DNA from 3 places in the Pseudoalteromonas sp. CH_XMU1449-3 genome. Region 3 is predicted to be linked to each of the others. Evidence: predicted binding sites of a transcription regulator. Region 3 holds the regulator's gene; each other region holds the start of a gene.
The links. The regulator sigma-54, encoded in region 3, starts transcription at its own class of promoters, with help from an activator protein. The targets are predictions, from matches to a motif close to GTTGGCACGNNNNTNGNNT.
Positions count from the first base shown of each region.

Region 1: the regulator sigma-54 is predicted to act here: its motif matches at 7,689-7,707, upstream of WA256_RS12750 (EF-hand domain-containing protein).
Region 2: the regulator sigma-54 is predicted to act here: its motif matches at 8,540-8,558, upstream of WA256_RS14490 (DUF3192 domain-containing protein).

Region 1 covers NZ_JAYMDY010000009.1:98,485-109,244, forward strand. Annotated here, with positions in the region: gene WA256_RS12715 (replication-associated recombination protein A) at 1-435, opposite strand, end outside; gene lolA (outer membrane lipoprotein chaperone LolA) at 439-1,065, opposite strand; gene WA256_RS12725 (DNA translocase FtsK) at 1,065-3,557, opposite strand; gene lrp (leucine-responsive transcriptional regulator Lrp) at 3,699-4,178, opposite strand; gene ald (alanine dehydrogenase) at 4,321-5,442, shown strand; gene rluB (23S rRNA pseudouridine(2605) synthase RluB) at 5,538-6,410, opposite strand; gene scpB (SMC-Scp complex subunit ScpB) at 6,407-6,997, opposite strand; gene WA256_RS12750 (EF-hand domain-containing protein) at 7,128-7,649, opposite strand; gene WA256_RS12755 (hypothetical protein) at 7,856-8,287, opposite strand; gene xthA (exodeoxyribonuclease III) at 8,531-9,340, shown strand; gene WA256_RS12765 (energy-coupling factor ABC transporter permease) at 9,337-9,987, shown strand; gene WA256_RS12770 (putative RNA methyltransferase) at 9,984-10,760, shown strand, end outside.
Region 2 covers NZ_JAYMDY010000011.1:98,046-108,805, reverse strand. Annotated here, with positions in the region: gene WA256_RS14535 (EAL domain-containing protein) at 1-2,595, opposite strand, end outside; gene WA256_RS14530 (GNAT family N-acetyltransferase) at 2,611-3,036, opposite strand; gene WA256_RS14525 (DUF3283 family protein) at 3,039-3,239, opposite strand; gene WA256_RS14520 (transporter substrate-binding domain-containing protein) at 3,393-4,094, shown strand; gene WA256_RS14515 (DUF1289 domain-containing protein) at 4,091-4,336, opposite strand; gene WA256_RS14510 (1-acyl-sn-glycerol-3-phosphate acyltransferase) at 4,436-5,566, opposite strand; gene WA256_RS14505 (SO_0444 family Cu/Zn efflux transporter) at 5,722-7,002, opposite strand; gene zntR (Zn(2+)-responsive transcriptional regulator) at 6,986-7,399, opposite strand; gene WA256_RS14495 (D-2-hydroxyacid dehydrogenase) at 7,494-8,438, shown strand; gene WA256_RS14490 (DUF3192 domain-containing protein) at 8,602-8,982, shown strand; gene WA256_RS14485 (diguanylate cyclase) at 9,015-9,938, opposite strand; gene WA256_RS14480 (response regulator) at 9,907-10,760, opposite strand, start outside.
Region 3 covers NZ_JAYMDY010000025.1:14,239-24,998, reverse strand. Annotated here, with positions in the region: gene WA256_RS19365 (bifunctional diguanylate cyclase/phosphodiesterase) at 238-2,433, shown strand; gene WA256_RS19360 (YgiQ family radical SAM protein) at 2,555-4,732, shown strand; gene mgtE (magnesium transporter) at 4,769-6,127, opposite strand; gene WA256_RS19350 (HPr family phosphocarrier protein) at 6,339-6,611, opposite strand; gene rapZ (RNase adapter RapZ) at 6,625-7,470, opposite strand; gene ptsN (PTS IIA-like nitrogen regulatory protein PtsN) at 7,471-7,923, opposite strand; gene hpf (ribosome hibernation promoting factor) at 7,927-8,214, opposite strand; gene WA256_RS19330 (RNA polymerase factor sigma-54) at 8,242-9,738, opposite strand; gene lptB (LPS export ABC transporter ATP-binding protein) at 9,846-10,571, opposite strand; gene lptA (lipopolysaccharide transport periplasmic protein LptA) at 10,568-10,760, opposite strand, start outside.

The DNA of each region.
Region 1 (10,760 bases), on a different contig from region 3:
TGGGTTTTCGGTGGTCGCGCCAACAAAAATAAAAGTACCATCTTCAATATGTGGTAAAAATGCATCTTGCTGAGATTTATTAAAGCGATGCACTTCGTCAACAAACAATAAGGTGCGCTGCCCTCGACCAGCAAGATTTGCTTTTGCTTCGCTTACGGCCTCACGAATATCTTTTACACCTGCTGTGACTGCCGACATTTGAATAAGGCTGGCATCGGCATGGTTTGCAATAATCTGCGCTAAGGTGGTTTTACCAACGCCTGGCGGCCCCCACAAAATGAGGCTGTGGCATCGACCAGCAAGAATGGCTTGGTAAAGAGGTTTATCGGGGCTTAAAAGGTGCTGCTGACCTATGTAGTCATTGAGTGTTTCTGGTCGCATGCGCGCCGCAAGTGGGCGCACATCAGGACCAAAATTAAATCCGAGATTACTCAAGCCTTAATCACCTTGGCTTTGGTCGTCAACTTCAACGCCTTCTGGAATGGTAAATTCAAAGGTTTGAGTTGCAAGTGCTTCGTTTACTTTAGCATCTTTAAAGGTAAATAAAGACTGCTGACCAGAGGTATCTAATACTGTCAGTGATGCTAGGCCTTGCTCTTTAGCATTAAAGCTAATATCTAACTTTTCAACTTGGCTCTCAACGCCTTTGTTTGGCGTGACACTAAAGCCTGCATCAGTTGCCACAACTTGGTATTTAGCCCACTGCTCTGGATCTTTTGAGGTCAACAATACAAACGGTGTTGAATCAATCAGGCTGTGGGTATTCATAATCGTTACTTGCTCAGCAAAGCTGTCGAAGTAATACGTTTTGTCGCCATTTGATACAAACAAGGTATCGTCTGGGCTTTGCTGTTGCCAGCGGATCATCATAGGTTGCTGAAGAGCAATATTCCCCTCACCTTGCATGATAGCTTCGCCTTGCGAATCGGTCACTTGTTGTGAAAACTCTGCTTTAAAACTTTTAATCGCAGCCAGTTGTTGTTGCAACGCTTCGCTGTCGTCTGCAAAACTTTGACCGCTTAATAAACAACCCATAATTAGGGCTAGGTATTTAATTTTTTTCATTAATTTGCTCCACCATTTGGCACTAAGACTTCGCGGGCACCGTTGTGTCCTGGTGCGCTAACAATGCCTGATGTTTCCATTTGTTCAACTAAGCGTGCTGCGCGGTTATAACCTACACGAAGCTTACGCTGTACACTCGATACCGACACTTTGCCGGTTTCAATTACAAATGATACTGCTTCATCGTAAAGCGGATCTGACTCTTCATCACCGTCTTCACTGGTTTCTCCTGGTAGTAAAATTTCTTCTGTAGCGTCGCCACTTAAAATTTCATCAATATAATTTGGTTTGCCACGTTTTTTCCAATCGTCTACAACCGCATGTACTTCGTGGTCGTCAACAAACGCGCCATGCACACGCACTGGTACACTAGTACCCGGCGGTAAGTAAAGCATGTCACCCATACCAAGTAAGTTTTCAGCACCTTGCTGATCTAAAATGGTACGCGAGTCAATTTTACTTGAAACTTGGAACGCCATACGGGTTGGAATATTCGCTTTAATCAAACCTGTAATTACGTCAACCGATGGGCGCTGTGTTGCTAGCACTAAGTGAATACCTGCAGCACGGGCTTTTTGCGCGATACGTGCAATAAGCTCTTCCACTTTTTTACCCACGATCATCATCATGTCGGCAAATTCGTCAATGACCACCACAATACTTGGCAGTTTATCTAGCTCTTCAGGGCCATCGGCCATGCCATCGGTGTCTTTAAACAGTGGATCTAGAATCGGTTGACCCGCTTCTTTGGCATCCAACACTTTTTGGTTGTAACCTTTTAAGTTACGTACCCCAAGTGCCGACATTAGCTTATAACGACGTTCCATTTCGCCTACACACCAACGCAATGCATTGGCTGCTTCTTTCATGTCGGTAACAACTTCACATAATAAATGTGGGATGCCTTCGTACACAGAAAGTTCAAGCATTTTCGGGTCGATCATGATCATACGAACATCATCAGGGCCCGATTTGTACAGTAAGCTTAATATCATTACATTAACGCCCACTGACTTACCTGAACCTGTGGTACCCGCAACAAGTAAATGTGGCATTTTGCCAAGGTCAGCGCATACCGGCTCGCCAGCAATGTCTTTACCTAACACCATAGTCAGTGGTGATGGATTTGATTCGAACTTAGGCGCGTTAATAACTTCACTTAAACGCACTATTTCACGGTGTTTGTTTGGCAGCTCTAAACCAACATAGGTTTTACCCGGAATAACTTCTACTACACGCACGCTTACAGCAGACAGTGAACGCGCTAAATCTTTCGCTAGGCCAGTGATTTTAGCGACTTTAATACCCGGCGCTAAATCAAGCTCAAAGCGCGTTACAACCGGACCTGGATACACACCCACAACCGCAGCTTGAATGTTAAAATCAAGTAATTTGGTTTCAACTAAACGCGAAATACCATCAAGCTCTTCTTGCGATAATGGGTTTTTCGCTTTATCTGGGCGGTCTAATAAATCAAGTGATGGTAACGGGTTTGTAGGCGGCTGCTCTTCCAGCAGTGCTTCAAATTTTTCTTTTGCCGTTGGCGGTGGCTCATATGCAGGTTTTGGTTTAGGCATAGGGCGCGCAGGCGAAACAACCGTTGTGACAGGTTTTTCTGGCTCAACAACTGGGCTCTGATCAAGCGCATTTAGTGCCGATACGGTATCGAATGATTCATCATCAAGGGCACTAAAACCAATTTCTTGGTCAAGAATATCGTCTAGTTCATCAAAGCCTTTAAAGTCATCATCGGCTTTTTCTGCAGGCTTTTGCTTAGCCTTAGTAGGTTTTGGTTCTTCTTCATCTGCATCATTAAAGCTTATAGCTGGCTCGTTTTCTGGCTCTACAAAGTTAGCGTCTGGCTCTGTAGTAGCAATATCTTTAACGGCTTCTTTTTCACGATGTAACCAAGCAGAAAATTGCTCACGTAAAAAGTAAAATGCTTTCATTACCCACTTGCCGACAAAATCGACAAATTGCACCCACGAAATACCGGTTAATAGGGTTAAACCAGCAAAGAAAAAACACAGTAATAAAATTGAGGTGCCGGTAAAATTAAAGGTAGGCATCATTGCTGTCGCAATAACATCCCCCACTACCCCACCAGATGAGAAGTTATAAATATCGTCAAAATTAATGCTGCTGATTGCCGTCGCTGAAGTAATAAACAGCGCAAAACCAATAACACGTAAGGCAAGCGTGGTGTAATCTAGCTGGAAAATACGGTGTGGCTGTTTAAACAATAAATAACCGAACAATTGAATGGCAACAGGCACTAAATAAGCAAGCCAGCCAAAAGTGAGTAATAGGATATCTGCAACCCAAGCTCCCGCTGTGCCGGTAATATTCTTAACATTAACAAATTCACCGGTTTGCGACCATGAAGGGTCCGCAGGATCAAAACTGATTAATGCACATAAAATAAATACTGCAGCAAAGGTGCTGATGATTAGCCCCGTTTCTAACAGTCTTTGAACACCATTTAGGCGCATAGCTCCCTATTCCTTATTATTCTTTACTGATCGATTAGCAGTGAAATACCTTAGCAGGAAATGCCGTTTGATGCACTTTATCTTAGCCTTGATGGACTGATAATGAACAAGTTTTTGTTACTCAATATGTATTTTAACAGTTTAGGCAATATATGGGCGAATAATGACCCCTTCTTCACCTTTTACTTCTTCCATTACCACATAAGTTCGGCTTTCACTGACATTTGGTAGTTTTAGTAGAATATCACCCAGTACATTGCGGTATTCCGACATATCATTTACCCGCGTTTTTAATAAAAAGTCGAAATTACCCGATACTAGATGGCACTCAATTATTTCGTCGTGCTTTTTAACTGCAGCGTTAAACTCTTCGAAAACATCTGGTGAGGTTTTAGTGATGGTTACTTCTACATAAACCGACAAACCTTGGCCAAGTTTAGCAGGATCCACTACTGCTTTATATCCGAGTATATAACCCTCTCTTTCGAGCTTTTTTACCCGCTCCAAACAAGGGGTGGCACTTAGCCCTACACGCCTTGCCAGCTCTACGTTAGAGATCCGACCATCGAGCTGTAATTCCATTAAAATTTTACGGTCTATTCTGTCGAGTAATTGATGCATAAGCCAAACCAGAGTTTTGCACTGTTTAAAATGTATTTTTAGATTATATCACTAGAATGACACTTAAAAAAGGTGAGACACACTGGCTGGTCATGAATATAATAGTCAAAAATTTTATCCCGTTCTATTAAGGCGAAAAACTATGATTATTGGTGTACCTAAAGAAATCAAAAACCATGAATACCGTGTAGGTATGGTTCCTGCGAGTGTTCGTGAACTAGTAAACCATGGCCACCAAGTGTTTGTTGAAACTGATGCTGGTATGGGCATTGGCTTCACTAACGAAGATTATGTTGCAGCTGGTGCTGAAATTTTACCAACAGCAGCAGACGTTTTTGCTAAAGCTGAAATGATCGTTAAAGTAAAAGAGCCACAAGCTGTTGAGCGTGCAATGTTACGCGAAGACCAAATTCTATTTACTTACCTTCACTTAGCACCGGATCTTCCACAAACTGAAGACCTAGTTAAAAGTGGTGCAATCTGTATCGCTTACGAAACAGTAACTGATTCACGTGGCGGTTTACCTCTTCTTGCTCCTATGAGTGAAGTTGCAGGTCGTATGTCTATCCAAGCTGGTGCACAAGCGCTTGAAAAATCAAACCACGGCCGTGGTATGTTACTTGGTGGTGTACCAGGTGTTGAGCCAGCTAAAGTTGTTGTTATCGGCGGCGGCATGGTTGGTCGTAGCGCAGCGCAAATGGCTGTTGGCCTAGGTGCTGATGTTGTTGTTCTTGACCGTAACATCGACGTACTACGTGCATTAGACGCACAGTTTGGTAATAAAGTTAAAGCTATCTACTCTACTGCTGACGCACTAGAAAAACACGTACTAGAAGCTGACCTTGTGATCGGTGGCGTACTAATCCCAGGTGCAGCAGCGCCTAAACTAGTAACAGCTGAGCACATCAAAGCAATGAAGCCTGGTTCTGCAATCGTTGACGTTGCAATCGACCAAGGTGGTTGTATCGCAACTTCTAAAGCGACAACTCACGCTGATCCTACTTACATCGTTGATGACGTTGTTCACTACTGTGTTGCTAACATGCCAGGTGCTGTACCACGTACTTCTACGTTCGCACTTAACAACGCGACATTACCGTTCATCATCAACCTTGCTAACAAAGGCTACAAGAAAGCGCTTCTTGACGATGCAAACTTCTTAAAAGGCTTAAACGTGATCAAAGGTAAAGTTACTTATAAAGAAGTAGCTGAAGCTTTCAACATGGAATATGTTGACCCACGTACAGCAGTTGAAAATGCTTAATTAGCATTATGAAACAAAAAAAGCAGCGATATCGCTGCTTTTTTTATGCCTGTTTGCAAATAAATTAGTTTATCTGCAAACAATTATATTTCTGATTAACGACGCTTAGTTTGTTTAGCGCGTTGATTGTGCTTTTTAACCGCCTTACGGATTTGGTTAATTTTGGCACGTTTGTCTTTACGCTTTTCAGGAATAACCGACAGCTTAGTTTGCGTTTCGCGGCCTAGTTGTACTGTTTTACGTAAATAGTTAACCGTGTCTAAATCAAGCTCAGCCCAACCACCTTGTGGCAAGCGCTTATCAAGCTCTAACTTACCGTAACGAATACGGATAAGACGCGATACTTCAACATCTTGTGATTGCCATAAACGACGTACTTCGCGGTTACGACCTTCTGTTAAAGTGACATTGAACCAACGGTTGATACCTTCACCGCCCATAGGTTTGATGTTTAAGAATTTTGCAGGACCATCTTCAAGCTCAACGCCTTTTGTTAAAGTGCGTAGCGTTTCGTTAGTCACTTCACCAAACACACGAGCTGAGTACTCACGCTCTACTTCGTAGCTTGGGTGCATTAAACGGTTAGCAAGTTCACCATCGTTAGTAAACAGCATTAAACCAGCGGTATTTATATCTAGTCGGCCAACTGCAATCCAACGTTCGCCATCAACACGTGGTAAACGATCAAATACCGTACGACGACCTTCAGGGTCTTTACGTGTACATAGCTCGCCTTCTGGTTTGTTATACATAAGTACACGACAAATACGGTCGGCTTTGTCTTCAATTTTTACTACGTGACCGTCAACTCGAATTACATCGGTTGCTTCAACACGGTCGCCTAAACGTGCCACTTTACCATTCACGCTCACACGGTTGGCATCGATGTATTTTTCCATTTCACGACGTGAACCCACGCCAGCACGGGCTAATACTTTTTGTAACTTTTCAGTTTCTACATTACTCATTCAGATAGTTCTCTCACAGAAGGATCGCTCAATAACTGGTTGATTTTACTCTCCTGAAGTTCAGGTAACGGCGGTAATTCATCTAAACCAGCTAATGAAAAATAATCTAAGAAAGCGGATGTTGTGGCATACAACGCTGGGCGCCCAGGCACCTCTTTGTGGCCAACAACTCTGACCCACTCTCTTTCTAATAAGGTTTTAATAATTCCTGAGCCAACAGCAACCCCCCGTACTTGTTCAATTTCACCACGGGTAATAGGTTGTCTATAGGCAATCAAGGATAAAGTTTCTAGTAGTGCTCGTGAGTATTTAGGTGCGCGCTCTTGCCATAAGTTTGCCAGCCAAGGCGCTAAACTAGCGCAGGCTTGAAACCTGTAACCGCTGCCTACTGCAACAAGCTTAATGCCTCGGGTTTGATAATGCGTTTGAATTTGTTCAATTGCATTATTAATGCGCGGCATAGATACGCTTAAATCAGCTAATACTGTCTCTTTTAAATGACGTTTAGATACAGGTTTTCCAGCAACAAAAATCGCGGCTTCTATGATTTCGATTAACTGTTCATCACTGATACGTTTTGTGGCCATCGCTACTAAAGGTCATTTTAAATCACTAACGCTCTATTATGACAGAAGTCGGCCAAGGTTGGAAAAATTATTGTAAAAAAGCCAGTGTAAAACACTGGCTTTGGGGGATATTTATGAATGGATATTGAAATTAGCTATTTTTAACCATTTCAAGGGCATCATCTTCGGCAACGTCGCTGCCATATTTGCTAATGTAATTAATAAACTCAGTACGGCTTACACGCTTATCTTTGTTGCTATCCATATAGCCAAAGTGATTTGCGATATCGTCGTCATCGGCTTCTTCAATAGAAACATAACCATTTTTGTCGTTATCTAACGATTTAAAGTCATTTTCGATTGGGTCAAATTTAGCGATTTCAGCTTTAAATGCTGATTCAGATACCTCACTATCAGTTGCTACCTTGCCTGTATTTAACTGCATATATGCATTAAATTCAGTACGGCTGATTTGCTCATCCATATTGGTATCGATATTTGAAAAATGATCCCAAATTGCATCATCGTCAGCTTCTACCTTAGAGATATAACCGTCATTGTCATTATCTAGGCTGCCAAAATCGCTGTCGATTTTTGCTAAAGAGTTACTTGCAGAACATGCTGAAAGACTTAGTGCTGCTAAAATTGTTGATGCTAAAGTTAACTTGTTCATAAGACATTTCCTTGTAGTCGATTAGATTCACTTCGACTGTTACAAGTTGAATGCCAAAATGCCTTATTGGCTAAAATCAAGCACTTACAGCCTGGTTAAGTTGAGGTTAAGCCTATGATTTAGCAAGCTTTTCATGGATTACTGTAATTTTTTCATAAAAAAAGCGCTCCGAAGAGCGCTTTTTACAAATAACAAAAATGCCGCTATTAGATAGCTGCGTTTTGGTAACGCTTAACGAAGTCTGTTACTGCTTCGCCATTACATTTTAACGTATTTAAGTTACCAATTTTTTCACGCACAGGTGTTAAACCTTTTTTAAGTGCAGTGATGCAAAGTTGAGTTTCTTTTTGCTCATTTTTAGCAAACACTTCAACAGCTGCTTTTGCTGCTTCTTGTGATTGTGCTTTTTTAGCAATCTCACGGATGTCAGTACCGTTACATAAAATGCTTTTTGAAAAACGTGACATTGAAATGCCATGCTTTGCTGCTTCTTTACGTGCAGCGGTAAACCCTTCGTTCGCACTTAAGCTACATAACTTTGATTCAATACGGTTATCAGCTGAAAAGTAGTGCGGGTTGCTTGCTAATGAGCCAAATGAGATACATGCAAGAGAAAGCATCACTAATTGTTTTTTCATGGTTTACCTTTAAATAGTACATAATATGAACGGATGGTTTGCGCGCATTATATAAACAAAAATCAGTAGATCAACTGAATTATTTATTTAATTTAATAATTAATAGTGAGTTAACAATGTTTTTAAATTAAGCAGCAATTGATCAACATTTACCCAATTTGATTTTCGTAATTAGCTCATGAATAAGCCCTAGTTTGATGATAGAATTGCGCTAAACACTGAAACAAAAATAATAGGTGCACCATGAAGGTAATCTCATTTAACATTAACGGCCTGCGCGCTCGTTTACACCAATTGCAAGCCGTAATTGATAAACATCAACCAGATATTATTGGCTTACAAGAAATCAAAGTACATGATGAGGCCTTCCCTCTCGAAGACGTGCAAAAAATGGGTTATCACGTTTATTTTCACGGTCAAAAAGCGCATTACGGCGTGGCTATGTTATGTAAACAAGAGCCAAAATCAGTTGTTAAAGGCTTTGCAACCGATACCGACGAATCACAGCGTCGTATGATCAGTGTTACCGTGACACAAGAAAATGGTCGTGACCTAACGGTGATGAATGGCTACTTCCCGCAAGGGGATAATATTGCCCACGAAACCAAATTCCCTTATAAGCGTCAATTCTATAAAGATTTAATGACTCACTTAGAAGATAACCACACGCCAGAGCAAGATGTTATTGTGATGGGCGACATTAATATTTCACCGACCGATCTCGACATTGGTATTGGTGAACCAAACCGTAAGCGCTGGTTAAAAACAGGTAAGTGTTCGTTCCAACCTGAAGAGCGTGAATGGTTAAGCACTTTATTAAACTGGGGCTTTAAAGATACCTTCCGTGAACTTTACCCAGAAAAAACTGAGCAATACTCGTGGTTTGATTACCGCTCAAAAGGTTTTGATGACAACCGCGGTCTGCGTATTGATGTGATCTTAGCAACCCCTGCTCTTGCTGAGCGTTGTGTTGAGTCTGGTATCGATTACGAATTACGTGGTATCGAAAAACCATCTGATCATGCGCCAATTTGGTCAACATTTAACGCATGATAGACACACTGCAATGGCAGCTCCCTTTGTGGAGCTGTGTGGCTCTAATACTTTGGCTCAGCTTTGATAAGCAAAGCGCATCACAATTATTGGCAACGCCAATAAGACAAGTTGGTGTGCTCGCATGTGCTTTAGTACTTGCGGTACTGTGGCGCATTAAAGCGGGGATATTGCCTGGCCTCGAATTGCATATTTTAGGGGTCACTGCAGTGACCCTAATTTTAGGCTGGCGACTGGCTATTTTTGCAAGCCTTCTTGCAAGTTTACTCTTGGTATTAGTCGCTCAGTTGCCAGTATCAATACTGCCAGTGCATTTATTGTTTACTGCTTTTTTACCAATTACATTGAGCTATTTGTGTTTTGTGCTTTGCTATAGCTACCTGCCGAGACACTTTTTTATTTATATCTTTTTATGCGCGTTTTTAACCGCTGCTGTTATCGCCTGTATTAAAATACTTACCAGCGGTGTGTTTTATTACTTGCTTGGTGATTACAGTTTTATTGAGATTTCAGAAAACTATCTGATCCTGTGTGCCATAATTTGGTTTCCTGAAGCAATGCTCAATGGCATGGCCATTACCTTGATGATCACCTATCGCCCTCATTGGGTTAAAACCTTTTATGATAAGGACTATTTAGACTCATGAGTCTTCACTATCACTGCCCGCTTTGCAAACTTGAACTTACTCTAAACGACAAAACTTACCGTTGTGACAACAACCACAGTTTTGATATCGCCAAAGAGGGTTATGTCAATTTACTTCCCGTGCAAAATAAAAAGTCTAAACAACCAGGCGATAATCTTGAAATGGTGCAAGCTCGCCGCGCTTTTTTAAGTGCCGGACACTATTTGTTTTTACAGCAAGCTTTAGCAGAGCTAGTGGCATCTCTCGAACCAAGTTCAGTTATTGATTTAGGCTGTGGTGAAGGCTTTTACACTCAAGCAATTGCAGCGCAGTCGAGTGCCGATGTATATGGTGTTGATATTTCTAAGCCCGCGGTAAAATACGCCGCTAAGCGTTACGAAAATGCGCATTTTAGTGTCGCGTCGATTAGCCAAGCCCCTTTTGCAGATGCGCAGGCTGATGTGCTTGTTAGTGTGTTTGCCCCTTTATTTGCACAAGAACTTGCTCGCCTTGCCAAACCGCAAGCTAGTTTAATTGTTGCAAGCCCTGGCCCTTGGCACCTTAAAGAGTTAAAAGCGTTTATTTATGCCGATGTAAAACCGCATACAGAGATAGAATCACCAGCAGGCTTCAGCAAAGAGTCGATAAACTTGTTAGAGCAACAAGTGCTGTTGTCTGTCGATGAGATAAAACATTTAATTATGATGACGCCATTTGCGTGGAAGTTTCGCCCAGAGCATTGGCAGCAGATAGAGCAACAAGGCCCACAAAAAGTAACGTTATCGTTTTATGTG
Region 2 (10,760 bases), on a different contig from region 3:
AACGCTGTCAGTTTCATAACCTAACTCATTTTTAAGACGCGGCTGATAAATAATCGGGCTTTGCGATGACCAATCCCACACTCCAGAATGGCTGCCTTCAAGAGCAAGCTTCAATCGTGCTTCACTCTCTTTACTTTCTTTATGGGCGGCTAACAATATTTGTTGCATACGGTTACGTCTAAATACCCAAGCAGCAACAAACAGTGCAACCAAAATCACATATAAAACAATAAAGTGTGGCGCACGCCAAGGTGGGTATTTCACTTCGATATTTAAAATTGCCGGCGGCGTTAACTCTCCGGTTAATGGATCTTTTGCCCATACCTTAAGGTGGTATTTTCCTGCACTGAGTTTTGGGAAGAGCACCCGGTTGTTATTACGGGTATAAGTTTTTTGACCATCACCTAGCTGGTATTCATAAATGATACGTTCTTGATAGTTAAATGCCATCGCCGAAAAGGCAACTTCGAGGCCTATATCATCATGCTCAAGGATAACACTGTCGATTGGCTGTTTTAGCTCAGCGGGTAAATCACGAGACATCAAATCAAGGTTGGTAATATTTACGTGATCAATTAAAGCTTGCTGATAGTGGTTATCCATAGGGTAAAAATAGGTAAAGCCTTTTAGCGTACCATAGACAATTTGCCCTGACTCAAGCTTAGTAAATGCACCACTATTAAACTCAGTCGAGAATAACCCTTCTGAGCCAGTAAATTGCTGAAAATGTAAATTATCAGGGTTCAGTCGCCAAAGTCCTTTGTGGCTACTCATCCAGATCATACCTGCTTCATCAAGCACCATGTCGTATAACAAAGTACCTAACTTATTCTTCTCAAGGTCGATGGTATAAATATGCTCGTAAGTGCTGGCGTCTAAGCCGATTAGGCCAAAGTTTGAAAGCGATAACCACAACACATTGTTGTTATCTATGATGTAAGACATCACATTCACAGCAACATTTTCATGTTGTTCAGGCACTTTATATATCGTCGAGAGCTCGTAAGTTTCGGGATCAACTTGATACAGAATACCCGCATTATAAAATAATGGCGCATCTGGCTTTGAAGATAACGCAGGTAAAAACCCATAAGCTAAAAACGGCTCAAATTCATCAAACTTACCGCCTAGTCGGGTCACTTTTTGGCTATCGATATTATAAACAAACATGCCGTAATCAGGGTGAACATAGTAAAGATCCCCCGATGGCATCAACAATATGCCATGCACCCAATCGTTAATTAAAACCTGGCTCTCGGGGTTTGCGGCTTTGACTGGGGTGGCCTGCCCGGTTTTCGGATCAAAGCTTAATATACCGCGATTAGTATGCAGCCATAACTTATCTTTGTAGGGCATGATTTGGTAAATACTGAACTCAGTAGTAATCAGGTCAACCTGATAATCTTTTAAAAACACTTCACTTTCGTAGGTTTCTAAATCAACCGCTGTTAAACCATTATGGGTGGCAAGCCAGAGACGATTTTGAAACTCAGTGATACTCCAAATTGAATGATGCGATAGCCCATCGCCTGTTAATGAGTTGGCTGTTACATTGATAAAATTGTAATTGTCGTATGACTGATAGAATGCACCATCATTTTTGGTTGCCAGCCACATTCCACCAGAGCGGTCTTTCACAATATCAATAATGCTGGTGTCAGCTAGTGTGTAACCACTTTCCTTTAGGCGCATATTCTTAGCTAACTCACCCGTTTCAAGGTTATATTCAAATAACCCTTTATCAGTGCCAAGCGTAATAGAGTTAGCCTCAGGTATAATCTTCCAAATATTTAATTCACTAATGAGCGTTTTATTTTTAAAGGCAATATCTGGGGTCTCAAACATTGCTTTTAAATTGCTAATATCAACCTGATAAAGGCCTCTAACAGCCCCCACTAGCAATGTTTGTTCATTGATAATAGCGAACGATTTCACATAATTTTGATAAATATGGCTTGGCTCATTTTGGAGATGTTCAAGTTTACGGACTTTTCCTGATGCCAGCTCATAGACATAAGCACCATTACTAGTGCCCATAAAAATATAACCTTGGTACGCGAAAAGCTCTCGAATAACACTACTTTTTACGCGTTCAGGTATTTCAAAAATAGAGGTGATTTTTTTCGTTTCTAAGTCTAATTTGGCAAAATCCCAACCTCGCCCTAGCCAAAGTGTTTTGTCATCAACAGCCACCATGCTAAACACCGATTCAATAAAAATTTGCTCTTCAGTAGTTGGTTTCGCAATAAACTGCTGATAAGTATCGGAAGTGGGATCATAGCGAAATAAACCCGCTTGTAGTGAAGCTATCCAGATATAGCCTTGAGGGTCTTGGTAAATACGGTCAATGATGGCATCTTCAAGCTCACCATTAGGGCCTTTTATGTGAACCACCTGATAACCATCGTAGCGATTGAGGCCACCTTCAGTCGATAACCACAAGTAGCCACTGTTATCGATAAGCATGGTGTTTACATAACTTTGCGATAAGCCTTCACTGGTTGATAAACGTTTTACCTGCGAGATAGCGGGATGGCTAAATAAGCCACAGGTCAGAATAAAAAATAACGCTATACTGGAGAAGAACTTAGTCATTGACGTTCCAAATTGCTAACTTGGCACTGTGTCACGCGTAAAGTGCATCGCAACTACGTTTCGATGCGCATATACCTCAAACAACGATTGCAAAGAATTGGGTAATGTTAATGCATAGTTAAACCCATTTTGTAGATAAAAATCAATCAGATTTTGGTACACGAAGGTAAAAACTGTCCCTTTTTGTGCAGCGGTGACAGCCGCAAGTAATTGTGAGGCAATTTTTTGACCCCGCCATACTTCATCAACATAAAGGGTAGACAAAAATAACAGCCCAGCTTGGTTTTGAACTCGGCATGCTGCAATTATTTCTGTTTCTTTGTAAGCAACCCATACTTGGTCAGCTTTGGTCGCTCGGCCGCGAGCCTTGTGTTTATCATAAAATTTGTTTACTAACGGCGTTTTAATTGGCTCAAGTAAACAAAATCTAAACGCAGCCATGGTTAGCTCATTAGCGAAAGGTAATGCTCAAATTGCTGCTTAAGAAAAGCTTGCTCAGACATAGGGCGATTATTTATTGCAGTGTAAACACCTTCGCGGGTGTTCTTACCACGCTTTATTTGATAAGCCCAAAAAGACGCTTCGTAATCCAATTGAATTTGATATTTTTGCTCTCGTGGCAATTTACATAAATTGAAACTCATACTTTCTCAGCAATAAATTTTTGATTTTGCAAGTATAACAAAATTAACAGGCTTTAATCCCTTTTATTAGCTAAAAAAGCCCACGGATAAGCTTGATTTTGGAAACACATATCAGTAAATTAACGAGCAATTTATGTACGCAAGGAACGCACGTTGTCGAAGTATCTGAGTAACAGATTTGCCTTATTTTTGCTGTTTTTTTGCTTCTCAAGTAGTGCCAGCACCAATTTACTGATCTTTAATCGCCCTGCCGATACACCTCAAGCTCGCTATGTTATTGATTTAATGAGAATGGCATACAAAGAAATTGGCTATGAGATCCATATAATCGACTTTAATCATCAAAATGCGCTGGTTGCTGCAAACCAAGGTGTGCTCGATGGACAGCTAGGCCGTATTGCTGATGTTAAAGATGATTATCCTAATTTATTGAAGGTGGACTACCCACTTTTTGATTTTAATTTAGTGCTACTGAAAAATTGCCGACAATGTCAATATGAACAGCTTAAATCGTTAGCAATTCAGTCAAGCTACCCGGCAGCCCAGAGTTATATCGATAACCACCCATTTGATGGTGATGTGATCAAGGTCAGAAATGTCACCGCGCAGCTTAATTTACTCACGCAAAAACGTGTTGAAGGGACAATATTACTAGACTTTTTACTGTCGACTAAGCATCCGGGGTTTGACCAAACGGCCTTTCATAAACAGATTCTAATGCCGATGCAGAGCTTTCACTTTGTGCATAAACGGCATAAAGCGATAATTCCGCAACTGACTAAAGTACTTAAAAAGCTTGATGAAAACGGCACGGTGCAATTTTTAAAATCGAAATACAACCTCAGTAAATTTTAAAAATCAAAACCGCCTTGCTCAGGATTTGTTTGTTGCTGCTCTGCCTGCTGTTTTTTCTGAAGGAAACGTTTATAGCGCTGTTGGCATAAGCTAATGACTTTACGTTTTTCTGCATTGGTAAACTTATTCCAATAAAAGCGCTCATCGCGACTTCGGTAGCAACCTTTACAATAGCCTCGGTTATTAACTTGGCATATTCCTTTGCAAGGGCTTGGAATTTCAAATATTTCAATCTGTTGCATCACAAATGCCGGTTAATAAAGAATATTAAAAGTATAGCCTGAAAATTAACCATAAAAAAAGCCACTTTAAAAAGTGGCTTCTTAAACTATCTGATTCGCTTACTCAGATTCGCTTGTGGCAAGTTCTGCTTTACGATGAAAAGGTTTAGCATACATAGCTAATACCAAAGGTTTTAGCTCCTCTGGCACTTTTGCTAGTCGCTCGTTAAATGCAGCAGCATCTTTTTCGTCAATCACAGCTTGCGTACAACCACCCGCTATGTAGTTACCAGGGTGTAAGAAAAACGAATCAACAATTTGCTGATCAATGGTTTTTGCCAGCTCTTCAGGTGATTCGCAGCCCGATTCAATTGGTTCGCCAAACGCTAAATGTACATGCCCTTTAGCTGTACTAAAACCTTCAACAATACTAGCAATATCTTCACCTTGCTGTTTCACATACTGACCATGTTGCTGTTTATGATAAAGCTCTTTCGCTTTAGCAATCGCGCATGGCTCGTATTGATAAGAGATAGACACTGGCACAATTTTTAATTCGCGTACGTACTCAGCAAATTCTTTTTTCTGCTTACGACCTTGTAACTGCAACATTTTAAGTAAGGCAGGATCTGTTTGATCAAAACCGTCTTTTGCTCGGCCTTCTTTTTGCGCTATCCAAATTGAGTGGCCTTCAGCAAGTGAGTCATAGATATAAGCTGACAGCTGCGACAGCGCTTTTAACATCTCTTTCGGAGCTTTCGCTGAGCGCTTTACAATAAAGCTTTTGTTTAAACGCATTAACTCAGTGATATACGGAATTTGCAGTAAGTTATCACCAATTGCGATGCGAACTGTCGGCATGTTGTGCTTGAACAAGCCCCAGTTAACGAGTGCAGGATCAAGCACGATATCGCGGTGATTAGAGATAAATAAGTAAGCTTGTTTTGGGTCTAGTTTATCGATGCCCGAAAACGTTACTTCTGAAGTCGTACGGGTGATTAGTTTATTTAAATAATCAGCCACTTCATGCTGAACTTGCTCAACCGATGCGGTGTTGCCCCACTTTTTACGCAGCTGACTGCGCACTAATGGGCGAGTAATAAATGGGAAGTTCGATAAAAAGCGCGGTAGGTTATACTTAGCGATTACATCTACAAAGGCATTATCAGCAATCAAACGCGCTACTGAATCAGCTACTTCATCATCATTGTAAGGTCTTATGTCGGCGTATTTATCCACACTTTCACTCATTAAAAACTACTTAAGTTAAAAAACGGCACGCAGAGCGTGCCGTTAAAAATAATTGGCGGATTATAACTCAGGCAATTTTAAATGCGAACCGAGACGCGATAGTTAACCAAATTAAATGCCAATTAATGTAGAAAATATATATCTATAACAAATAATTAAGCAATGCTCTTACCAGTTTGCGACGCCTTTTTTAATACCATTTTTAGCAGTAATCTAAGCATTAAAATTGCCAACACAATACCTGCCCCAAGGCTTAACCAATGTGGTAGAACTTCATGCTCTTCGCCCATCATCGGCGCCACCAGAAAACCGTATTGCGCCACTAAATAATCGGTTAAAAAGCCAAATGCTAATGCAGTGCCAATCACCCCTATTAAGTAAGCAAATACCGCACGCTTGCCAAGCTCTTTACCAACCACACCAAGCGTTGCAATATTAGTTGCCGGCCCAGCTAACATAAACACTAGCACCGCCCCCGGAGACACACCACTGAGTAATAAGCCTGCCGCTATAGGTGTCGATGCTGTGGCACAGATATACATAGGAATACTGATTAAAATAACCACCAGCATCGCAAGAATGCCATTACCCCATTGGCTTAAATAAGATTCTGGTACATAAGTTTGAACTAGAGCCGCAAAAAATAAACCAATCATTAGCCAAATCATAGTGTCTTCAAGCAGCTTGTTACAACTAAAGCTCACCGCGCGTTTCAGTTTGCTAAAACGACTTTCAACGGCTTTAGTTGACTGCTCAGTGCTACAACAGCTTTTCTGCGAAGGTGCTGCTTTTTCAGTTGCGCAACTGTGTTGCGGCTCCTGTGTTGGTTGCGATTCTTTGCTACTACAACAACTTGTTGTTTTAGCAGGCTCAAGTTCTTGAGGTGATTGCTTACTACAACAACTTTGTGCGGGCTTAGTAGATGCCTCTTTGCTACAACAACTCGCTGTAGTCACAGGCTCAGGCTGTTTACTGCTACAACAAGATGTTGATTCTGAGTCTTTTTCATCTGATGCTGTATTTTGATGCTGATGAAGTTCACTGTCTTTCCCCACTAATACACCGGCCACAATGGCACTACACACGGCGGCAATAGGACGTATTACCGCCATAAATGGACCTAGTAACACATACGAAACCGAAACCGAATCGACCCCAGTTTCAGGGGTTGAAACTAAAAATGCTGTGGTAGCACTTTTTGACGCCCCTGCCCTTCTTAAACCAATGGCCGCAGGGATCACACCACATGAGCACAAGGGCATTGGGGCACCAATAAAGGCTGCTTTAACTGTGGTCCATAACCCTTCTTTGCCTAAATGCCGGTTAAGAAAGTTAGCAGGCAAATACACATTGAGAAGACCAGCTATGAATAAGCCCAACATTAACCAAGGCGCTGAAAGTAAAAACAGATGCCAAAAATTATTGAGTAAGTCCATCGATATCCTCCAGCGTCGTTAGTATTGAACAGTTTTCAGCAGGCTCTTCTCCGCCACAACATTTATCTGCTAATAATGATAGTGAGTCATAAAAGCGAGTAAGCTCTGCAATTCGCTGTGCAACGAGATCACGTTTTTGTATCGTCATCTCTTTAACTTCATGGCAAGAATGCTGATCTTTATGAAACTTAATTTGCAGTAGTTCTTTGATCTCAGCCAGACTAAAGCCAACATTCTTTGCTCTGAGAATAAACGCCATTTGTTTATAGTCATTCTCAGAATAAAAACGATATCCCACGTCTGAACGCGAACTAGGCGTTAACAAACCATGCTTTTCGTAGTACCGTAGCGTATCTGTTGAGACACCCAACTGACGGGCAAACTCACCTATTTTCATCACCGTCTCCATTGTGAAGCGTTTATTTATTATGCTCACTATAAACCTTGGAGTACACCCCAAGGTCAAGCAATAAATTAAAAAAGGAAAGCACATGAATATTACTGTCCTTGATGCAGCGACATTAGCCAACACTTCGTTAGATGCCTTAGCGCAATTAGGTAAGTTAACCTGTTACGATTTAACCGCTCAAGAACAGGTTGTTGAGCGCTGCGAAGATGCCGATATCGTTATCAGTAATAAAGTGGTGATTGATCAGCACGCCATGAGCAAATTAACTAATTTAAAATTAATATGCGTTGCAGCGACAGGGACTAACAATATTGATTTGGTAGCAGCCAAAGAGCATAACATCGCAGTGACAAATGTAGCGGGCTATTCAACACCGAGTGTGGTGCAGCATACCTTTACTCTTATCGCTAATTTACTGGGCAATACTCACAGATACATTAATGATTGCCAGCAAGGCTTATGGCAGCAAAGCCCGATGTTTTGCCGTTTAGATTACAGCTTTAATGAAATTGCCGGCAAAACACTGGCTATTGTTGGTTATGGCTCACTGGGTAAAGCCGTTGCCGATGTAGCACGCGCCTTTGGTGCCGATGTCATCATTAGTGAACGAAAAGGCCAAACGCCTCGTGAAGGTCGTGTTAGTTTCAATGATGCCCTAACCACGGCCGATATTATTACTGTTCACTGCCCGCTAACTGATGAAACACGCAACCAAATCGCTGCGGCAGAATTAAGCATGATGAAACCGTCAGCTATCATCATTAATACTGCTCGTGGTGGGATCATCAATGAAGCCGATTTAGCTGACGCATTAGCTAATAATGTCATAGCCGGAGCTGGTGTTGATGTACTCAGTAAAGAACCCGCAGAGCAAGAAAACCCGCTGGCACTATACAAAGGTGCAAACTTATTACTTACCCCACACATTGCATGGGCGAGCCAAGAATCTATTGTGCGCTTAGTTAACGAAATTGCGTTAAATATCCAAGCATTTAATCAAGGCGAAACACGTAACAGGTTGGTCTAAATCGCAATTTATTAGTCAATAGAGCTAAGTAGTTAGTAATTTATTACTTAGCCCATTGACTAAAAATAACCTAACCAATTGATTCATTTGTGATTTGTAAGTTTGGCAAGCAGTTTGCTATTAAGTGAATAACTATAAAACAATTTCTTCGGGATAAAATAACATGAAAAAAGCACTTCTTATTGCCGCGCTAACTGCTCCATTTTTAACTGGTTGTGTCATTGCTGTTTCTGACGGTGAAGCCGACACACATTGGGCTGGTAACTCTTCTAGCTGGCAAAAACAGCATAAAAATAACCGTGAAGTGATTTCTAATCTTGCATTAGATACGAGCTACCAAACTGTATTAAATAAACTAAATACACCTAACTTTACCGAGCTATTAAAGCAAGGCGATGATGTTTATCAAGTATTATTCTATGCAACGCATAGCATTCACTCTGATGGCAAGATGACTAAAGATGAGTGTACGCCACTCGTATTTAAAAATGATAAGTTAATTGGCGTGGGTGATACGATTTATAAATCACTTAGCAATGGTTAATAAATAGTTTGAAACGGGTGAGTAGGCTTTGCCTACTCATGTTCATTTACTGCGATCATTCTCGATACTATCTGATCTCGTCCGGCATCTTTAGCCTGATAAAGACCTAAATCAGCTTCTTCAAGCAAAGTTTGTTCTGCATAAACCTGACCATTTTCTGTGGTCGCAATACCAATACTAATTGTGACATGGTCGGCATTTAGCGACGCTTTGTGTGGGATGTTTAAATCATTCACAGCATTGCGAAGTTTATTTGCAAACGATATAGCCTCTTTAGCTGAAGTATTGGGTAACACCGCAGCAAACTCTTCACCACCATAACGAGCAACAAAATCACTGCCTCGTTCACAAGATCCAACTAAGGCATGAGCAATTTGTTTTAAGCAATCATCACCTGCTCGGTGACCATAGCAATCGTTGTAACGCTTGAAGTGATCAACATCCATCAATAACACAGATAACGGGGTTTGATCTCGACGGCAACGACGCCACTCTCGCGCTAAATTTTCATCTAAATAACGTCGGTTTGGGATCTCGGTTAGGCCATCAATTGAGGCGAGCATTTCGAGTAAGTCATTTTTTTGTTTGATCAGCAGCTGATTACGCACTCGAGCACGCACGATAGCAGCACTAAATGGTTTAGTGATGTAGTCCATCGCGCCTAATTCAAGGCCCTTCGCTTCATCATCGTGACTGGTATTGGCAGAAATAAATATTACAGGCAGCATACTGGTAGTTGCGCTTTCTTTTAACTTAGTAAGCACTTCATAGCCGTCAATGCCTGGCATCACAATATCCAAGATCAACAAATCAACAATCTGCGTTTTTAAAAACGTCAGTGCTTTTTCGCCACTCTCAACACAAAAAACATCATAGTCTTGCTGCAATGTTTTCTCTAATACCAAGCGGTTTAACGGATCGTCATCAACAATCAGTACCTTGGCTCTTTTCAACATCAGTAGATCCTTGTTCGATGATAAATGCGATGACCTGTTTTATTTGCCACTGCAACTCATCATTTAATTGTACGGGCAGTTCGCCATCTGCTTTAAGCCTAGCTTCACATTGCTGAGCGCACGCTGACAATCGCTTAAAACCGAGATTTCCGGCTGACCCTTTTACATTATGAACCACACGGACCAACTCATCGGTAGTTTTTAATGTAGAGATTTGTAATAACTGCTCTGCTGCCATAGTCGCAAACTTCGACAACATAGTTAATACTAACTTAGTATTGTTTGCAAACTGAGACAGTATAAAAGCTTGATCAAAAAAGACTTCTTTTGTGTTATCAAGTTCACTCATTGCTAAAAACAACTTACTAGCAACAATCGGTTTAGTTAAATGCTTATTCATACCCGCCGCGATTGAATGCTCAATATCTTCGCTTTCACTGTGTGCAGTGAGTGCGTAAATCGGCATTTGTTCTTTGGTGAATGACTGACGAATAATACGCGTGGCCTGACAACCATCCATTTCTGGCATCTGAATATCCATAAAAATGAGATCGGGCCTTAAGCTATTTGCCAGTTCAATGCCTTTTTCACCACTATGTGCACACACAACGGTGACATCAATTTGCTCTAAAATGCTCTTAATAATGCTTAAATTAAGCGGGTTATCATCCACAGCCAGCACTAACATGCCAGATAAATCAGTACTAGAAGGCAATGAAACCAGCTCTTTTTTCACAGGCTCCGCGGCTTTATCTAGCTGTAAGCAAAAGCAAAATTCACTGCCTTTACCTTTTTCGCTTTCCAGCTTAATTTCGCCTCCCA
Region 3 (10,760 bases):
AGAATGCTGATAAAAATCGCTTTTAGGGTAAAAATGAGTATTTTAATAATCTCACCTCAGGCAATTGTTTTATAACTTTCATAACATTATACGTAACATAGACTATAATCTGTTTGATACTATATAAGCTATCACTAATGTATCATAGTTAAATAAGTGATAGAATTTTGAGCATCGCTGTAAAATGGAGTGGCGCCATAGTTACAGTATTACGGGGATCACTCTAAGGAATTATTAATGGCATCAGAGAGTAACGACTTTTTGTTTAGTGACCAAGATGACGAACAGTTAGTGGATGAAACTGTCTCTGATTTTTGGGACGTATTAATTGTCGATGATGATCCAGAAATACATTCAGTTACTAAGCTTGCTCTTTCAGGCGTTGAGTTTTGGGATAAAGGGCTGCGATTCCATCATGCCTACTCAGGTGCAGAAGCGCTCGAACTACTTAAAAATGACCATTCGATTTCGGTAATTCTTCTTGATGTGGTTATGGAGTCAGATGATGCTGGTTTGCAAGTTGTAAAGCAGGTTAGAGAATGCCTTAATAATCACAATGTGCGCATTATTTTACGTACCGGGCAACCAGGCTATGCACCTGAAGAAAAAGTGATCCGCGAATACGATATCAACGACTACAAAACAAAAACAGAACTTACACGTAGTAAACTTATCACCGCCCTGGTTACTGCTATTCGCTCTTATGAGCAAGTATGTCAGCTCGAATTTCAAAGCCGCGCGTTAAATAATATTTTGTATGCATCTAAGGCTATTCTTGGCTTTACTGATATCAAAGCCTTTTCAATGGCAGTGATTAAGCAGCTCTCAATTATTTTAGATTGCGAACCGCAAGGTTTACTGTGTGGTTCTATTGAAGATGACAATCAGGTTTATGTTTTAGGTGGTTGTGCTGAATATAATGAGTTTATTGGCCAGGGTATTGAGCAGCTTGATGATGGCCGTATTATCATGCAAGTTAACAACTGCCTAGCCCAAGGTGAGCATCAGCACACCGATGTAGATAGTACGTACTTATTAAAAAGCAAAAACCGCCAAGCAGCTATTTACTTAGAAACCGAGCACACACCAAGTCCTTCGCAACTACAATTTGCAGAGATATTTTTAACTAATGTCAGTGTTGGTCTTGATAATGTTAGGTTGTTCAACCGTTTACGTGATGCAGCTTATAAAGATGTTTTAACTGGCTTATCGAATCGTAACGATTTCATGAATAAAGTGGAGCGTTACTACCAGCCGGGTAAAAGTGATTATGTCTTTTTATTAATTGATGTTGCGCAATTCTCAGATATTAATAATGGCTTAGGCCAAGAGATTGGTAACTTATTACTAAATGCCATTGTTGATAGACTGCATCAAGAATACCCAAATGCAAAGCTGCTCTCGCGCATTGGTGCAGATGTGTTTGGCTTACTGTTACCCGTTGGTGAATGTGATGTTGAGCTACTACGCGAGCATTTAAGTTTGCCGTTTAATGCCGGTGAACACATTTTACCAATCAACTTTAAAATTGGTTTATGTTATCAAAGTGATTTCTTACAAGCAGGGATCGAGACCTTAAAGCTGGGCTACATTGCACTTAACCAAGCTAAAAAACAATCTTCTGAAATGGTGGTGACGTATACCCCAGACATGGAAGAGAAAATGGCTTGGCGTTTAGGGATCATCAGACAGCTTCGCCAAGATTTTGAGCAGCGTAAATTAGAGGTTTGGTTTCAGCCACAACTTGATTTAAACACCCTTGAAATCATTGGCTGTGAAGCGCTACTGCGTTGGCCGTCAGGTAATGGTCAGTATATTTCGCCGGCGATTTTCGTTCCTATGGCAGAAGATGCCGGTTTAATTGTTGAAATAGGGCAATGGGTGCTAGAGCAAGCATGTATGCAGCAAAAGCGCCTCGAAGCAATGGGCTTTGCAATTAGCATTGCTGTAAATGTTTCAGTGCCGCAATTTAAAGTTAAAGGCTATGCGCAGCAGGTTAAAGACACTTTAATTAAGTACGATGTAAAGCCGCAGTTTATTGAACTCGAAGTGACCGAAAGCGTGGTAATGGATGAGCTAGCTAATGTGATCACCACATTAAAAGAGCTTAAAGAGTTTGGTATTGAGATTGCGATTGACGACTTTGGTACAGGGTTCTCATCGTTAAGTTACTTGCAAAAACTGCCATTAGACAGACTTAAAATTGATCGCGCTTTTATCAAAGACTTACCAGGTCAAGATTGTCAGGCGATTGCTGCGTTAATTATTTCTCTTGGTGCAAGGTTAGGCTTAAAAACCATAGCAGAAGGCGTCGAGACACAAGCGCAAGCAGATTATTTAGCCCAGCTTGGCTGTGATGAAGTGCAAGGCTTCATGTATGCTAAGCCTATGCCAGAAAAAGAGTTAATTACCTACCTGCAAGCTAAACAATAGAAAGTTTCAACAAAAGCATATTAATTAAACAGCGCCCTCCCATGTGAAGGGCGTTTTGTTTTCTATAATAATCCATAAGAGTGGGGTATAATTCGCCCCTTTTGTTAGCAGAGTACACTTTATGAGCGCATTAAAAGCCGAGCGAGGCCTGTTTTCTTACCCTAAGTATTGGGCTGAATGCTATGGCACGGCGCCATTTTTACCAACCACTCGTGCAGAAATGGACGCGTTAGGCTGGGATAGCTGTGACGTGATCATTGTCAGTGGTGATGCGTATGTAGATCACCCTAGTTTCGGTATGGCTGTGATAGGGCGTATGCTTGAGTCACAGGGTTTTCGTGTGGGTATAATTGCACAGCCTGATTGGAACTCAAAAGATGCCTTTATGGCGTTAGGTAAGCCTAACTTATTCTTTGGTGTTACAGCGGGTAATATGGACTCGATGATCAACCGTTATACTGCTGAAAAGCGTATGCGTCATGATGATGCTTATACGCCGGGTAACATAGGCGGTAAACGTCCTGACCGTGCGGTAGTTGTATACAGCCAACGCTGTCGCGAAGCTTATAAAGATGTGCCGCTGATCATTGGTGGTATTGAGGCGAGTTTACGCCGTATTGCTCATTATGATTATTGGCAAGAAAAAGTACGCCGTAGCGTATTGTTTGATGCCAAAGCTGACATTCTAATTTACGGTAATGCTGAGCGCCCACTTGTTGAAGTTGCCCACCGTATTGCTGCGGGTGAGTCGGTTGAGACAATTCAAGATATTCGTGGTACTGCGGTTATTCGTAAAGAACCATTACCGGGTTGGCGTGGTAGTGACTCAACTGCAATTGATAAAATCGGTAAGATTGATCCAATTCCAAACCCGTATGGCGCAGATGATGTGGGTTGTAGTAAATCTGAATTTAAAAAAGCAGGTATTGATTTAAGTGCCGAGGCGGCTAAGCCAATCACTATCCAGCCAGCTCGTCCTAAGCCTTGGGAAAAGACCTACGTTAAGCTACCAGCGTATGAGCAAGTAAGCGTAAATAAACCGCTTTATGCCCATGCCTCGCGTATTTTGCACCAAGAAACAAACCCAGGTTGTGCACGTGCGTTATTTCAACGCCATGGAGACCGTTCTATTTGGGTTAACCCGCCTGCATTTCCGCTTGAAACTGAAGAAATGGATGGCGTATTTGGTTTGCCATATCAGCGTATTCCGCACCCAAGCTACGGCGATGAAAAAATCCCAGCCTATGAAATGATTAAAACCTCGGTGAACATCATGCGTGGTTGCTTTGGTGGCTGTTCTTTCTGTTCGATTACAGAGCACGAAGGACGTATTATTCAAAGCCGTTCTGAGCAATCAATTATTGATGAAATTGAGCAAATTCGTGACAGAGTACCGGGCTTTACTGGGGTTATCTCTGACTTAGGTGGACCGACAGCGAATATGTACAAGTTGCGCTGTAAGAGTAAAAAAGCAGAGAGTACATGCCGACGTTTATCATGTGTTTATCCTGATATCTGTAAGCACATGGACACGGATCACACCCCAACTATTGAGCTTTATAAAAAAGCCCGTGATGTAAAAGGTGTGAAGAAAATTTTGATTGCGTCTGGCGTACGTTATGACTTAGCTGTAGAAGACCCTCGCTATGTAAAAGAGTTGGTTACCCATCACGTAGGCGGGTACTTAAAAATTGCCCCTGAGCATACTGAAGATGGTCCATTGTCTAAGATGATGAAGCCGGGCATGGGAGCTTACGATAAGTTTAAAGAGCTATTTGATAAATACTCAAAAGAAGCGGGTAAAAAGCAGTATTTGATCCCGTATTTTATTTCTGCTCACCCAGGAACGAAAGACGAAGACATGGTGAACATGGCGTTGTGGTTAAAGTCTAATGACTTTAAGCTTGATCAAGTGCAAAACTTTTATCCATCACCGATGGCCAATGCAACCACGATCTATCACACTGAGATGAACTCGCTGCGCAATATTAAGAACAATACTGAGCAAGTGCCTGTTCCAAAAGGCGCACGCCAGCGTCGCTTACACAAAGCGATTTTACGTTACCACGATCCTGCTGGTTGGCCGATGATCCGTGAAGCACTAAGAAAAATGGGCAAAGCGAATCTAATCGGTAAAGGACCGAACTGTTTGGTACCTGAAGAAGGTCGTAACGAGAAAGCTGCTAGAGGAAAGGGCGGTAAAGGCCGTGCGGCACTGACTCGTCACACCGGTTTTAGCCAGTTTAAAAAGGCCAATACCAAACCTCGAGTAGGTAAAAATAAGCAGCGCGCAAAGTAAAAGATATAAATACGGCCCTTAAAGGGCCGTTTTATATTAGATCAATAACCAGGTTGCGGTGCCTAAAAAGGCAAAGATACCAACAATATCAGTGACGGTTGTCAGTACCACACTGCCGGCGAGGGCTGGGTCTATTTTCATTTTCTTAAGAATTAATGGAATGCTCGCACCCGCAATACCAGCGGCAACAAGATTCATAAACATTGCAAAGGCCAGCACTGCGCCGAGTTTAAAGTCCCACTGCCATAGGGCAACCACACCAGCAATTAATATCGACCAAATAATGCCATTCAGTGCGCCAATCGCCAGCTCCTTAAGTAATAAGAAGCGTTGGTTGGTTTGGTTGATATGACCAACCGCTATACCACGAATAACCAGAGTTAGGGTTTGGCTACCCGCAACACCCCCCATTGAAGGGACGATACCATTGAGTACCGCTAAAATAGGCAAGATTGCTAAGGTGTTTTCGAAAAAGCTTGCCACAACGGCTGCTAACAATGCGGTTAATAAGTTAACCCCAAGCCAAATAGAGCGACGCTGCGAACTTTTTAGCACTGGCGCAAAGGTATCTTCTTCGTCGTCAAGACCAGCGAGGCTAAGCATGCTGTGTTCAGCATCTTCACGGATTACGTCAACGATATCATCGATGGTAATACGACCAAGCAAGTGAGCGTTATCATCGACGACAGGGGCTGAAATCCAGTTGTGACGTTCAAACAATTGCGCTACATCACTTTCATCCATAGAGATTAGGATTGACTCACAGTCTTCATCCATTAAATCACGAACAATTTTATCTGATGGGCTGGTCAGCAATGTAGTTAATGAAAGCGCGCCTAAAAAGCAGTTATGCTTATCAACTACATATAAGTCATCGGTACCCTCTGGTAGCTCACCTCGTAAGCGTAAATAGCGCAGTACAACATCGAGAGTAACGTCAGGACGAATGGTAACCGTATCGCTGTTCATCAAGGCACCGGCTGAACGCTCTTGATAAGAAAGTGCTTGAGTTGCTCTCTCTCTATCTTGCGAATCCATGGCACTGACAACGTCTTGATATACAGTATCAGGAAGACTACGTAAAACCTCACCTAAGTCATCGTCGTCCATATCTTCAGTGGCAGCAGCAATGTGCTCAGGCTCCATCTGGGCAATAATGCCAAGACGTACATCTTCAGAGAGTTCTTCTAGAACATCACCACGGACATCTGGATCAACCAGCTGCCAAAGCATACGACGAATTTTATGGGGAGAAGATTCAAGTAAAAGGGCTGTATCACAAGGTGCCGTTTTGGCTAACATTCCGCGCACTTGAACAAATTGACCACTATTGAGTGACTTGGTCACTTGTTTGAGTTGTTGTAGTGGGTAATCTTGTTCAAAGGCTTCTGGCATTGGCGTCCTTACAACTGAAAAAAGTTTAAATAGGCTAAGCAAATACAGCATAGTTGCTTTGTAGTGTATTTGCAGAGATATCGTCGCACTGCGATAAATTTATTAAGAGTTTTGTAATTTAGAAAAGCGAGCGATATAAAAGTAGGATATTTAAAGGGAATTTTAAATATCCGAATTAAGTTTACCGTAAACCTTGAAGTCTTAGCAAATGCTATTCTTGCTCGTGGAAGCGTTGTGCAATTAATTCGCCGATTGCCGTTAATGCAGCATCGGCGTCAGGGCCTTCGCATACAACGCGAACTTCTTTACCCTGACTACTTTCAAGTAGCATTAATGCTAACACGCTGTCGCCTTCAGCTTCTTTATCATCTTGATAAAGCGTAATTTTGGCATCAAATTGCAGTGCTAATTGCGCTAAAACAGTAGCAGCACGAGCATGTAAGCCAAGTTTATTTTGAATTAAAAAGGTATCTTCAGCGTGCATTGTTGGTGCCTAATTAAATGTCTTGTTCGCGGTGGCGAATTTTTACATTAGCATGGCTTTTGGCAAAGCTCTCACCAATTGTTTGCGCTAAGTAAACAGAGCGATGCTGGCCACCGGTGCAACCAATAGCAATGGTCAGGTAACTGCGGTTATTACGCTCTAAATGTGGCAACCAAGTTTGCACAAAGGTTTGTATTTGCCACGTGAACTTTTGCACTATGCTGTGGCTAGCTAGGTAATCTTTTACTGGTTGATCAAGGCCTGTTAGTGGCTTTAAATCAGGTTCCCAGTGTGGGTTAGGTAAAAAGCGTGCATCAAAAACGTAGTCAGCTTCTTTTGGAATACCATGCTTAAAGCCAAACGACATAAAAGTAATAATCAGCTTTTTATCTTTTTTACCTAAAATCTTTTCGCGAATTGATTCTGCTAACTGATGAACACTCAGATCAGTGGTATCAATCATAAAGTCAGCGCGAGTGATCAACACATCAAGCAGGATTTTTTCTTGTTTAATAGCCAGATCAAGCGGCAAAGAATCAATAGATAGTGGATGCAAGCGGCGTGTTTCTGAAAAGCGCTTGATCAGAGTTTGGTCATCACTGTCTAAATAGAATAGTGTTGGGTTTGCGAAACCTGGCAGGTACTCAAGAATATCATTAAATTCTTGCTGCTCTTTCGGTAAGTTACGCACGTCGATGCTGACCGCTATTTTATCGTAGTTATCAGACACACTTCGTACGAGCGATGGCAGTAAATTAACCGGAATATTATCAACGCAATAATAGCCTAAGTCTTCAAGTACACGTAAAGCGACCGATTTACCTGAGCCTGAGCGACCGCTGATAATTATTAATTCCATTTATGCCTCTGCTGATATGACCTGAAACAGTTGCTGATCGGTAGTAGCACTACGCAGCTGTTTACAAAATTCTTTATCTTTAAGTCTATCAGCAATTGTTGATAAGGTCTTTAGGTGAAGCTGACAGTCACCATCTGGTACGATGAGTGCCACAAAAATATCAACTGGACGATTATCAATTGCATCAAAATTAATAGGGGATTCACTCACTATCACAAATGCATGAGGCTCATCTGCGCCGCTCATTCGGCCATGTGGAATAGCAATACCTCGGCCAATGCCGGTGCTGCCTAGTTTTTCTCGGTTGAGTAAAGCATCTAGGATATCTTGTTGCGATAAATGAGGAAGCTGCTGGTGGGCCAGTTCGCTGATATATTCAAGAATTCTTTTTTTGCTATTAAAAAGGACCGCAGCTTTGCTGCAGTCCTGGTTAGTAAGTGAACTTAGTTTCATAATTTAATGTCGAGCTAATTTCTCTTTGTGTTTAATGACTTGGCGATCAAGTTTATCGATCAGTGAGTCAATGGCTGCGTACATATCTTGATGTTCTGTAGAAGCGAACAATTCGCCTCCGTTTACATGTAAAGTTGCTTCTGCTTTTTGGCTTAATTTTTCTACATCTAGAATGACATGAACATTATTAATATGGTCAAAATGCCTTTCTAGTTTTGCAAACTTGGTGTTTACATAGTCTCTTAATGAATCTGTGATTTCTACATGACGACCAGTTAAATTTAGTTGCATAAGCATTTTTCCTTCTATGTAAAACGTCTAAATCAGACTTTTACGCTGATTAGACGGAGGTATTGCTAGAGACTCACGATATTTTGCAATTGTACGTCTAGCTACTTTAATTCCTTGCTCAGCCAATATATCTGCAATTTTGCTATCACTCAATGGTTTAGCTGAGTTTTCTGCAGCGACTAACTTCTTGATTAAAGCGCGTATTGCTGTAGAAGAACACTCACCACCATTTTCGGTGCTGACATGGCTTGAGAAGAAATATTTCAACTCAAAAATACCCCGTGGGGTATGCATATATTTTTGCGTTGTTACCCGTGAAATCGTCGATTCATGCATTTCGACCATTTCAGCAACATCATTTAGCACCATCGGCTTCATTGCCTCAGGGCCATGCTCAAAGAAAGCTTGTTGTTGTTGAACGATACAGTTGGTCACTTTTAATAGCGTATCGTTACGGCTTTCTAAGCTCTTAATAAACCACTTTGCTTCTTGTAAGTGAGAGCGAATAAATTGGCTGTCGCTACTTGATTTAACAGAGCGAGACATAGCTGCATATTGGCTGTTCACTCTAATCTTTGGCATACAATCTGGGTTTAACTCGACTACCCAGCGGCCTTTTACTTTTTTTACTGATACATCAGGTATAACGTACTCAGATTCTTCGCGTACTATGCTATCCGCAGGCTTAGGATTTAAGCTGTGAATAAGCGTCATCACTTCTTTAAGCTCATTTTCTTTAAGCTTAGTCTTTTTCATCAAAGTTCGATAGTCGCGACTCGCTAATAATTCGATATGCTCAGATAAAACCATTTTAGTTTCAGCTAAATATGGCGTATCAGCATCGAATTGGCGTAACTGAATGCACAGACATTCTTGTAAACTGCGCGCGCCAATACCAACAGGATCAAATAACTGAATTCTTTTTAAGACCGCTTCGACTTCATCAAGTTCGATTTCTTCTTCATCGTTATTTTGATTAAAGCTTTCGACGATATCTTCACAGCTTACCGTTAAAATACCTGAGTCATCGATAGCTTCTACAATTGCCACAGCAATCGCTTCATCAGTAGGGCTAAATGGCGTGAGTTGCAATTGCCACATCAGGTATTCGTGAAGGGTTTCGGTTGATGCTCCCTGATAGATAGATTCATCTTCAGGCATTGGCCCTGACGATGTTGAAGGGGCGGCACTCATGTACTCATCCCAGGTAACATCCATTGCTAAGTCATCGCTGACGGTGTCTTTATTGAGAGCATCACTACTTTCTTGCTCGTACTCGCTAGGTGCTTCTTCGGCAGACGCGCTGACTTGCACATCGTCAGACTCCGCTTTTTGCTCATTCTTGCCGGTGCTTTCTTCGTTGTAATCCGCTTCTTCCACTTCAAGTAGGGGATTACTATCAAGCGCTTCTTGAATTTCTTGCTGGAGATCCAATGTACTGAGCTGCAACAAACGAATAGCTTGTTGCAGTTGTGGAGTCATTGTAAGTTGCTGGCCCATGCGCAGCTGTAATGATTGCCTCATGTATCCCTAACAATCCTTTTTAAGTTATCGATACCTGTATAAACACAGTTATCGATTTATTGTCATTGTTATAAGTCTAGCAGATGCTCTAGTCGCTGGCGTAATGGTTACAGCCTGAATTGCTCGCCTAGATATACATCGCGTACAGTTTGGTCTGCTAATACGTGCTCAGGTGTGCCTGATGCAATTAGCTCCCCATGAGAAACAATGTAGGCTTTTTCACAAACATCAAGGGTTTCTCGAACATTATGGTCAGTAATTAGTACACCGATACCACGATTTTTTAGGTGCTCAATAATTTTCTTTATATCTAACACTGAAATTGGATCAACACCAGCAAAAGGCTCATCTAAAAGGATAAATTTAGGATTAGCGGCTAATGCGCGAGCAATTTCTACACGGCGTCGCTCACCACCTGACAGCGCCATACCTTGGCTGTCACGAATGTGTTGAATACTAAACTCATCAAGTAAGCTATTGAGTGTTTCTTCGCGGGTGGTTTTATTTAGATCTTTACGAGTTTCTAAAATGGCCATCAAGTTTTGGTAAACCGTTAACTTTCGAAAAATTGACGATTCTTGTGGCAGATAGCCAATACCTAAACGCGCACGGCTATGCATTGGTAAAAGGGTGATATCGTTATCATCAATACTGATTTTACCTTTGTCGCTAGGTACTAAGCCTACAATCATATAGAAGGTCGTTGTTTTACCTGCGCCATTTGGACCAAGCAAGCCAACAATACTGCCAGCTTCAACTTCAAGACCGACATTTTTAACCACTTGGCGGCCTTTGTAGCTTTTAGCTAAAAGCTCTGCTTTTAATGTGCTCATGGTTGGCCTTTATTATCTTTTTTATTTTCAACAGGCACTAAAATAGTGTGTACACGATCTGTTGAGTTTTCGTCTTTTTCAGCACTGATCAGCTGCTGTGCCATATCATAGGTAATGCTTTTAGCTGTCACTTTTTGACCAGCTTGAGTAACTTCAGCTTCACCATTTAAGGTTAAGAAGCGTTTTGCA